Regions from separate parts of the Streptomyces sp. NBC_01013 genome, predicted to be linked through region 1. Evidence: riboswitches for the same ligand, from Rfam matches in the RefSeq annotation. Region 1 holds a riboswitch; the other holds the start of a gene.
What was found. Region 1 has a riboswitch for cyclic di-AMP ahead of OG538_RS03110 (peptidoglycan DD-metalloendopeptidase family protein). Riboswitches for the same ligand answer to the same signal wherever they lie in the genome.
Positions count from the first base shown of each region.

Region 2: another riboswitch for cyclic di-AMP. It lies ahead of OG538_RS22230 (transglycosylase family protein); the one in region 1 lies ahead of OG538_RS03110 (peptidoglycan DD-metalloendopeptidase family protein).

Region 1 is NZ_CP108687.1:718,264-723,633, forward strand. It holds gene OG538_RS03095 (STM4012 family radical SAM protein) at 1-582, shown strand, start outside; gene OG538_RS03100 (STM4011 family radical SAM protein) at 590-1,489, shown strand; gene OG538_RS03105 (SGNH/GDSL hydrolase family protein) at 1,502-2,338, opposite strand; gene OG538_RS03110 (peptidoglycan DD-metalloendopeptidase family protein) at 2,568-3,500, opposite strand; cyclic di-AMP (ydaO/yuaA leader) riboswitch at 3,506-3,662, opposite strand; gene OG538_RS03115 (tyrosine-protein phosphatase) at 4,136-4,942, shown strand; gene OG538_RS03120 (DUF6126 family protein) at 5,052-5,228, opposite strand; gene OG538_RS03125 (XRE family transcriptional regulator) at 5,276-5,370, opposite strand, start outside.
Region 2 is NZ_CP108687.1:5,099,873-5,105,242, reverse strand. It holds gene OG538_RS22250 (exopolyphosphatase) at 1-342, opposite strand, end outside; gene OG538_RS22245 (DUF501 domain-containing protein) at 447-980, opposite strand; gene OG538_RS22240 (septum formation initiator family protein) at 1,045-1,515, opposite strand; gene eno (phosphopyruvate hydratase) at 1,628-2,908, opposite strand; gene OG538_RS22230 (transglycosylase family protein) at 3,192-3,929, opposite strand; cyclic di-AMP (ydaO/yuaA leader) riboswitch at 3,934-4,105, opposite strand; gene OG538_RS22225 (transglycosylase family protein) at 4,407-5,345, opposite strand.

The sequences.
Region 1 (5,370 bases):
GAGGCCTGGGACGAACAGCGGCTGCGGCTGTACCGGGCCGGTCGCGATCATCTCCTCGCCCACGGCTACGAGCAGGTGTCGATGCGGATGTTCCGCCGTTCCGACGCGCCCCGGGCCGAGGGTCCCGACGACTACGCCTGTCAGACCGACGGCATGATCGGTCTGGGCTGCGGGGCCCGTTCGTACACCTCCCGGCTGCACTACTCCTTCGACTACGCGGTGGAGATGCGTGAGGTGCGGGCGATCATCGACGGTTACACGGCCACCGAGGACTTCTCGCACGCCGAGGTGGGCCGGTTCACCGACGGTGACGAGGCGCGCCGCCGCCATCTCCTGCAGTCCGTCCTGCAGGCCGAGGGGCTGCGTGTGTCCGAATACCGCGAACGCTTCGGCACGGACCCGTGGGAGGACTTCCCCGCGGAACTCGCCCGGTTCGACACCCGGGGTTGGCTCGACCCGGACGCGGCGGCCGACGGCCGGCTGCGCCTGTCGCCCGAGGGGCTCGCCCACTCGGACGCCGTGGGACCCGACCTCTTCTCTCCTGCCGTACGGGCCGCGATGGCCGCGTACGAGCTGAAGTGAGCCCCACATGGACCTGACGATCCTCTACCGCGGTCCGCTCGCCTCGTGCGATTACGACTGCCCGTACTGCCCGTTCGCCAAGCGGCGCGACAGCCGGGAGCAGTTGCGGATCGACCGGGCCGCGCTGGAGCGCTTCACGGCCTGGGCGGCGGCCCAGAGCGGTGACCGGATCTCGGTGCTGTTCACTCCGTGGGGCGAGGGGCTGGTGCGCTCCTGGTACCGCCGGGCCGTGGTCGAGCTGGCCCGGCTGCCGCATGTCCGCCGGGTGGCGATCCAGACGAACCTCGGCGGCCGTACGCAGTGGCTGGCCGCGGCGGGGGCCGCGGGGCGCGACAAGATCGCGCTCTGGTGCACGTACCACCCGGGCCAGACACCGTACGAGCGGTTCCTCGGGCGCTGCGGAGAACTGGCGTCCCTCGGGATACGCCACAGCGTGGGGGTGGTCGGGCTGGAGGGTCATCTCGACGAGGCGCGGCGGCTGCGGGCGGCCCTTCCCGACGAGGTGTACCTCTGGGTCAACGCCGCCGAGGGGCACACCTATACGGACGAGGAGGCGGACAGGTGGACGGCGATCGACCCGCTTTTCCCGTACAGCCGCCATCCGCACCGCTCGGCCGGACTGCCCTGCCGGACCGGTGAGTCGGTGATCTCGGTGGACGGCGAAGGCACGGTGCGTCGCTGCCACTTCGTGCGCGCGGAACTCGGCAACCTCTACGACGGCAGCTACCGCGCGGCGCTGGGGCCCCGGGCCTGTCCGCTCGCCGTCTGCGACTGTCACATCGGCTATGTGCACCTGGAGACACTGCCGCTGTACGACGTCTTCGCGGGCGGGGTGCTGGAGCGCATACCGGCGCCGCCGCTGTCCTCGGCCACCCCGGCCGGTGTTCCGGGTGTCCGGGGCGACTGAGGACCGCGGGGCTCAGAGCGGCAGCAGGTCGGGGCGCTTGGCCTCCACGTGGTCGCCGGAGGACTCGCCGCGCAGCCGCCGGCCGATCCAAGGCACCAGGTACTCGCGTGCCCAGTGAATGTCGTCGCGCCGTACTTCGAGCGTTCCGCGCTGTGCCTGGGGCGGCCACTCCTGGTCCGGGTCCGCGGGCACGTGGAGGCCGAGGACCTGGGCGGCGCGGAGCGCGACCCGGGTGTGCCCCTCGGGCGACAGGTGCAGCCGGTCGTTGTCCCAGGCCCGCCGGTCCTGGACCGAGCGCAGGGACCACAGGTCGAGGACCGGGCAGTCGTAGCGGTCGGCGATGGACCGCACATGGGCGGTGTACGTGGCGATCTTGCCGCGCAGATGGCGCAGCACGGGAACGTTGCGGGTGTCGAAGCCGGTGGTGACCATGACCGTGCCCACCGACCGGGTCAGGTCGGCCACCGCGCGCTCGAAGCGCTCGGCCACGTCGTCGGGGTCGGTGCCCGGCCGGATGATGTCGTTGCCGCCCGCGCAAAAGCTCACCAGATCTGGGGCGAGTTCCTTGGCGCGCGGCACCTGCTCCTCGACGATCTGGTCGAGGAGGCGTCCTCGTACGGCGAGATTGGCGTACCTGAAGTTTCCGTGCGTGGTGCCTGTCGCCGCACCGAGGTCCGGGAGCTGGTCCGCGAGGAGTACCGCGAACCGGTCCGCCCAGCCGACGAGGGTTCCGCCCGGGCCGGGGTCACCGACTCCCTCGGTGAAGCTGTCGCCAATCGCCGCGTACGACCCGATGGCGCCCTTTTGGTTGATGACGCCCTGCTGGATGTTGTTCGAATCGTCTGCCACAAGGGCATATCCTGCACCGCCGAATGTGACCTACGCGACCGTATTATGGGGTTGACGGGTGGTGAGATAGACCACCCAGTCAGTTTTTGGTAAAGGGGGAATAAGTGCGAGTGCTTCCTCAGCACGGACCCCCCGGCACACGGGCCATGAGCAGAGGGACGGTGCGCCGCCGCGCACCGTCCCTCTATGCATTGCTCAGACCCGGGTCACCGGACCGCTGTTGCCTGGATCAGACGTTGATCCCGTGCGACGCCAGGTAGGCGATCGGGTCGATGTCCGAGCCGTAGGCCGGACCCGTGCGGACCTCGAAGTGGAGGTGCGGGCCGGTGGCGTTGCCGGTGGCGCCGGAGAGGCCGACCTGCTGGCCCGCGGTCACGGTCTGGCCGGCCGAGACCGACAGCGAGGACATGTGGCCGTACTGCGAGTAGTGGCCGTCGGCGTGCTTGATGACGACCTCGTTGCCGTACGCGCCGCCCCAGCCGGCGGTGACGACGGTGCCGGAGGTGATCGCCTTCACGCTCGTGCCGGTGGACACGGGGAAGTCGATGCCGGTGTGGCTGCCGCTGGACCAGTTGGCACCGGAGGCGCGGTAGGCGGTGGTGTGGTTGCCCGGGACCGGGTGGACGTAACCGGAGTCGTTGCTCTGGGTGGCCGGGGCCGAGGTCTCCTCGGACGACGGGGCGTCGGAGGAGGACGAGTCGGAGACCGGGGCGGCCTTGGTCTCAGCCTTGACCGGAGCCTTCGACGGAGTGGTGGAGCCCGTGGAGGTGGTCGAGGCGTGACCCCAGGCCTTGCCGCCGAGGGTCAGCTTCATGCCCGGGAAGATCAGGCTCGGGTCGTCGCCGACGACCTTGCGGTTGTCCTGGTACAGCTTCTCCCAGCCACCCTTGAGCTTGTGCTGGACAGCGATCTTCGACAGGTAGTCACCGGAGACCACGGTGTACGTCGTGGAGCCGGCCTGCTTCTGTGCCACCGGCTTGGCCGGAGTGGCGTGCGCGGCAGCGGCCGAGCTCGAGGCGGCGGGAGCGGACTGCTCCGCGGCGTTGGCACCGGTGGCGCCGAGCAGCGGAAGCGCGATGACGGCCCCGCCGGCACTCGCGACGACGACGCCACGGGCGATCGTGCTGGACTTGGGACGGCGGTGCTTACCCGATATGGGCATGAAGGTTTTCCTCTCCGGCGCCTACGAGGTGAGCTGTCGGGTTCGGACTGGAGATGTCCGGTCGCGACTGGCGCGACTTCACCCCGAGCCGACCGGATTCCCGGTCGGCGGCTTACCTGGTTCCCCCGCTCCTGCCACGCGGTGAGTGGGTGCGAATTCCGGGCGGCGGCAGGATTAGGCGGTCCGTCCGGATTGCAGAGAACGTAAACGAGCCGGGACGGCGGAAACAAGCCACGGGTTCCACGGGGGATTCCGCGCGGAGAAATCGGCGAGGAATTCCGGTCACACTCCGTGGATTACGGATCTTGGCTTTCCGCACCGTGCAAGGAATGCCCGGCAGCCCCACCGCCACACACCGTCACGGATATGATCCCGCTCACGAGAGGGTGACCATCTCCCGCATAAGTAGGGCATGTTCGGCTAAATATCCCAATACGGACATGTCATGCCCATCGCCTCCTCCTCATCGGGACGTCAGCGTGGATGCACCCCCTCCCAGCGAGCCCCCCAGACGCCTCATCCAGGCACGAAGTGCGGGCGCGGCCAGGATGATTGCCAGACGAATCAATGTCGTATCGTCACGAGAGTGGACCCGCGGGCGACACGCGCCGGCGACAGAGCCCCCAGGAGTGACCGTGACGCAGCAGCTGCCGCAGACCCCGTCGACGGAGCCCGAGCTGGCAGGTGTCCGCAATTTCCGTGACGTCGGCGGCCTGCCCACCTCGGACGGCCGCCGGGTGCGGTACGGGCGGCTCTACCGCAGCGGTCACCTGGCACACGCCACGGCCGAGGACGCCGCGTTCCTCGCCGGTCTGGGCCTGCACACCGTCTTCGACTTCCGCAACATGGCCGACCACAAACTGGACGGTCTGGACGTCGAACTTCCGGGAGTGCGCAATGTGAGCATCCCGCTGAGCGACCCGGCGGACGGCGCGGAGTTCTGGCGGATGGTGCGCGACGGCAACATGGAAGAGCTGCGGTCGATCCTGGCCGACGGCAAGGGGATGCACCGCATGATCGCTTCCTACCGCCGGATCATCCTGGACCGCACGGCCGAACACAGCCGGGTGCTGCATGCGCTGGCCGAGGACAGCGTGCCCGCCCTGATGCACTGCGCCGCCGGCAAGGACCGTGCGGGGCTCTCGATCGCGGTGTCCCTCCTCGCCGTCGGTGTCGAGCGCGAGGCCATCGAGGCCGACTACCTCAAGTCCAACGACGCGCACCGCCGCTACAAGGTCCGCCGCAGCGACACCTCCCCCGCCGGAATGTCCCCCGAGGTGATGGAGCTGCTCAATCCGCTCTTCGGCGCCCACGCCGACTACCTCGCCGCCGCCTTCACCACGATCGACGAGACCTGGGGCAGCACCGACCGCTACCTCGCCGACGGCCTCAAGATCACCCCGGAGACCCGCGAGCGACTGCGCGAGCGACTGCTCGACTGAGGGCCGTACAACCCGGATCCGCCGGATCGGCCCAAGGCCTTCGGACCGCCCGAGCCCGGCCCGATCCGGACGAGAGGTTCGGGTCCGGCCGTCCGGGCGGAGACCGCCGCTACTGGTTGTGCATCCCCACCGCGAACAGCAGATAGAGGAAGCCCGCGATGACATGCCCGGCCACCAGGTAGGCGAAGAGCCTGATGACGAGCCCCCGAGGCATCTTCTTCTCCTGCGGGTCGTACTTCTTGGGCCGGGCCGGGCTGAGCGGGTCGTAGTTCTCGGAATCGGACATGGCAGGTCCTCTCTGGCCACCGGCGGGCCGGCGGCGGGGACGGCGAATCAGCGACGGTGGATCCCGCTGCCGAGACACAGCTCGGCGGCGGGGCTCTGCAGCAGGGTGTGGACGAAGAGCAGCTCGGCGCCGTCGCGGTCCA
Region 2 (5,370 bases), 4.4 Mb from region 1:
CTCCTGATCGCCCGTGATCACCTCGGGCTCGACACCCAGGATGTCCAGCACGCCGCGGACGAAGTCGTCCCTGTTCTCCGCGTCCCTGGAGGCGGAGGTGGCGACGAAGCGGACCCGCTCCGCGCCCTGCTCCTTGATCACCGCGGCGTACTGCCGACAGGCCGCGAAGGTCCGTTCCAGCGCGTCGGGGGCGAGCCGGCCGGTCCGGTCGACGCCCTGCCCCAGCCGGACGATCTCCATCCGCCGGTCGAGCTCGACGAGCTCACCCGTGACGGGGTCGGCATCCGCGACGAGCAGACGGATCGAGTTGGTACCGCAGTCAATGGCGGCCACACGCGTCATGAGTTACTCCCAAATCAAGCGGGGTCCGGGGCGGAGCCCCCGTCCAAGCCTCTCCGGCGATCCAGGAGCGGGGGTCCGGGGGCACCGCCCCCGGGTACGGACGGTCAGCCCTCGTCCGGCGCGCCGCACGGCGAGACGCACGGCCCCTTGCGCCACCATTCCGGCAGCATCGCAATCGCCTCGTCCCCGAGCGGGTTCACGCCCGGCCCCGCGGCCAGCGAGTGCCCGACGAGCACATGCAGGCACTTCACCCGGTCCGGCATGCCGCCCGCGCTCGGGAAGCCCTCCAGCACCTCGATGGCGTCACGCCGCGCGATGTAGTCCTCGTGCGCGGCCCGGTAGGCCGCGGCCAGCTCGGGGTCCGCAGCGAGGCGCTCGGTCATCTCCTTCATGACCCCGTTCGCCTCCAGCGTGCCGATCGCGGACGCCGCACGCGGGCACGTCAGGTAGAACGTCGTCGGGAACGGCGTACCGTCGTCCAGCCGGGGCTGCGTCTCGACCACGTCCGGGTTGCCGCACGGGCAGCGGTGGGCGATCGCGCGCAGCCCGCGCGGCGGGCGCCCCAGCTGCTGCTGGAACGCGGCGATGTCCGCGTCGGTGGGCGCGGTGGACTCGGTCTGGGGAGGGGGCGTTTCCATGCCTGCCTAGGGTTCTGATCGGACTGCTCGAACTGCGGTTCTGCAGAGTTGGGGGACATACGGGTCAGCCGCGGTCGGCGCTGTCGACGCCGTCCCACAGGTTGGAGTGCCAGGGCCGGTCGGTCTCCTCCGGCCTACCGTCGCGCTCCTTGACCGCGTCGGGGTCGACCACGGTGTAGCCGGTCTCCCCGGGAAGAAGGTAGTGCAGGTGCTCACGGGCCAGCCGCTTGACGTACGCGTCGTCCTGGAGCCGCGCCTTCTCGTCGCGCAGTTCCTCGGTACGGGCCTCGGCCTCCTGCGCGAGCCGCTCCTGGTCGGCGATCTCGTCACGCTGCGACACGTACTGCCGCATCGGGTACGCGAGGGCGACGATCAGTGAGCAGACGATCAGAGCCAGGAAGGCGGCCCGGCCGGTGAGCCGGGAGCGGCGGGCCTGACGGCGGTTCTGGGACCGGTAGACGCGGGCCGCGGTCTGCTCGCCGAGCAACCGCAGCCGGGTCGCGGTGGAGAACCGGTCCCGGTCCTTCGCGGCCATGTCTCCGCCTCCCCATTACGCACGTCCGTCCCCGCACACGGTACGGGACCGAGTGCGGGGACGGACGGAGGCCGGGGCGCTCGACCCCGCCGGGCTTTGCCGGGCCTGTGTGTCAGCCCTTGAAACGCGGGAACGCCGAGCGGCCCGCGTACACCGCGGCGTCGTCGAGGATCTCCTCGATGCGCAGCAGCTGGTTGTACTTGGCGACACGGTCCGAGCGGGCCGGGGCGCCGGTCTTGATCTGGCCGCAGTTCACGGCGACCGCGAGGTCGGCGATGGTGACGTCCTCGGTCTCGCCGGAACGGTGCGACATCATGCACTTGAAGCCGTTGCGCTGGGCCAGCTCGACGGCGTCCAGGGTCTCGGTCAGCGAACCGATCTGGTTGACCTTGACGAGCAGGGCGTTGGCGGAGCCCTCCTCGATGCCGCGGGCCAGACGCTCCGGGTTGGTGACGAAGAGGTCGTCTCCGACGATCTGCACCTTGGCGCCGATCTTGTCGGTGATGACCTTCCAGCCGGCCCAGTCGTCCTCGTACAGCGGGTCCTCGATGGAGACCAGCGGGTACGCGGAGACGAGCTCCTCGTAGTACTCGGTCATCTCGGCGGCCGAGCGGGACTTGCCCTCGAACTCGTACTTGCCGTCCTTGTAGAACTCCGAGGCGGCGACGTCGAGCGCGAGCGCGATGTCCTTGCCCGGGGCGTAGCCGGCTTCCTTGATGGCCTCGACGATGAGGTCGAGGGCGGCGCGGTTGGACTCCAGGTTCGGCGCGAAGCCGCCCTCGTCACCGAGGCCGGTGGACAGGCCCTTGGTCTTCAGGACCTTCTTCAGCGTGTGGTAGACCTCGGCGCCCCAACGCAGGGCCTCCGAGAAGGACTCCGCGCCGATCGGGGCGATCATGAACTCCTGGATGTCCACGTTGGAGTCGGCGTGCGACCCACCGTTGAGGATGTTCATCATCGGGACGGGCAGCAGGTGCGCGTTCGGGCCACCGAGGTAGCGGAACAGCGGCAGGTCCGAGGCCTCGGAGGCGGCGTGGGCCACGGCGAGCGAGACGCCGAGGATGGCGTTGGCGCCGAGCGAGCCCTTGTTCTCCGTGGCGTCCAGGTCGAACATCGCCTGGTCGATCAGCCGCTGCTCGGTCGCGTCGTAGCCGACGAGCTCCGGGCCGATCTGCTCGATCACGGCGAGGACGGCCTTCTCGACGCCCTTGCCGTGGTAGCGGTTGGGGTCTCCGTCGCGAAGCTCAATGGCCTCGAACGCGCCGGTGGAGGCGCCGGACGGCACGGCAGCACGGCCCGTGCTGCCGTCGTCGAGGCCGACCTCGACCTCGACCGTGGGGTTTCCGCGGGAGTCGAGGATTTCCCTGGCTACGACGACGTCGATGGACGGCACGAGGCATCTCCTTCTGGGATATGACGCTGGTGGTGCAGGGTCGCTTTGGCCTTGCGACAAGAGCCTAACCGGCCGGGCCGCCCCAACCGGCCGACCGCCCGTCCCCTGGGACGAAAAAGGACTCAAGGGCGGGCACAGCGGGGCAAAAGGCCAGAATTTTACTGGCCAGTAACTACAACAGTTGAACGCGTCCGCCGAAACCGGCCGACCCCGACCCGGTGCGCAGGGGGAAGGTGCGCACCGGGCCGGGGCGGCCGGAGTGATCAGCGAGGAGAGATCGCCACTACTTCGTCAGGTGGAGCTGCTGACCCGGGTAGATCAGGTCCGCGTCCGTGACGATGTCCTTGTTCAGCTTGAACAGCTGCTCCCAGCCGCCCTCGACCTTGTGGTCGGCGGCGATCTTGCTCAGGGAGTCACCGGTCACGACCTTGTACTCGCCGTCACCCTTCTCGACCTTCTTGCCGGTCGGGGTGGTGACGGTCTTCGACTCGGCCTTGGGGGCGGTCGAACGGTCCGAGCGGTTGGTGGCGGGGGCCTCGGTGCGCTCGGCCTTCTTCGGCTCGGCCTTCTGGACCGGCGCCTCCTGCTTGGGGGCGGCCTCGGTCTTGGCGGAGGAGCCGGTGTCGACACCCGGGTCGACACCGTCGTTGCTCAGGTTGCCGGCACCGGCACAGGACCAGGCGCCCGGACCCTGCATGTCGAGGAGCTTCTCGGCGACGGCGATCTGCTGGGACTTGGTGGCCAGGTCGGCGCGTGCCGCGTACTGCGTACCGCCGGCGGCCGCCCAGCTGGACTGCGAGAACTGCAGACCGCCGTAGTAGCCGTTGCCGGTGTTGATGGACCAGTTGCCACCGGACTCGCACTGGGCGACGGCGTCCCACGTGGACACGGAGGCGGCGGAGGCGCCGGTCGCACCCATCAGGGGCACGGCGATGGCGGCACCGGCGACACCGGCGAGCGTGGCGATACGGACGGCCTTGGACGGGCGACGGTGCTTGTTGCCCTTGCTGTTGAGCAGCATCGAGACTTCTCCTCACCGACGCCTGCGAGGTGAGCTGTCGGGTTCGGGCCAAGTGAGTTGCCCGGTCGCACGTCCTAGCGCACGACTTCACCCCAAGCCGGTCCTGATGCGTCCTGCGACGATCGGGCCCGGCGCCTACCTGGGTCCCCCGCTCCTGCCTACGGCGCTTTACGCGTCTGTTCCCTTCGACCGACGGCAGGATTCGGCGTGACGGTCGACGGGGCCCGCGGTGCGAGCGGTTCCGACCGTAAACACACCCAACCCTCATATCCAAAGATGGACATACCGGATGAACAGCCCTTCCGGGCACCCGAAGAAGCACTGTTTGTGCAGGTGAGGAGGGATGCGGCGGGACCTCCCGGACAAGATGCGCCAGTTCACGCAAAGAGACCCATGTCTCACTTAGTCAAAAGTGGGACATAGGCCTCTTAACTACCCCAACTTCAGGGGTGTTTTCAGCTGATCATCAGACTGCGCTCATTCGGCCTTCACGCCGAGTTCGAGGCTCTGGCCAGGCAGGATGAGGTCCGGGTCGGACCCCACTTCCGCCTTGTTGGTCTCGTACAGCTGTGTCCACCCACCAGGCAGCTCCTGTGCATCAGCAATCGCCCACAGGTTGTCGCCCGCGCGGACGGTGTACGTACCGTCAGCAGCCGGAATCCCGGTGTCGCGTGCGTCACCGTCACCGCGCGAGGCGTGCCGCCCCGCGTCCCGGTCACTGCCGCGGCCGCTCTCCCGGGTCCCCTCGGGGGCGGGCGTGCCGCGGTGCTTGCCGGCCTTCTCCTGGCCCTCCGAGGGGGCCTTCGTGGCAGAGGAGGAGTCGCCCGGGGGCGTGGCGGAGGGCGTGGCCGACGAGGATGCGGACGCATCCGGCTTCCCGGTCCCGCCCTTGGCGCCGTCTGCGGACTTCGACGCCCCCTCCTCTGACGCGTCGTCCGACGCACCGGCGTCCCCGGAGGGGTCGGCGCTCGCGGACGGGTCCGCGCTTGCGGCGGGGTCGACGGACGGGGTGCTGCCCGGGTCCACGCCCGGCAGACCGGTGTCCGCGACGAGGCCCGAGATGACCGCGCAGCTGGGCCACGCCTTCGGCCCCTGGTCCTCCAGGAGCTTCTCCGCCACGGCGATCTGCTGCGAGCGGCTGGCGAGGTCGGCACGCTCGGCGTAGGACTCGCCGCCGTACGACTTCCAGACCTCCTGGGAGAACTGGAGCCCGCCGTAGTAGCCGTTGCCGAGGTCGGCGCTCCACATGCCGCCGCTCTCGCACTCGGCCACCCGGTCCCAGGTCGAGGCGTCGGCGGCGTGCGCACCTGCCGCACCGAGCAGCGGGATGGCGATGGCCGAGCCGGTCACGCCTGCGGCGACGACGATCGCGGGTGCCTGCCGAGGGCGACGGTGTCTGCCGTTCGCGGAGCCCATGGGAATGCCTTCCGTGTGACTGACG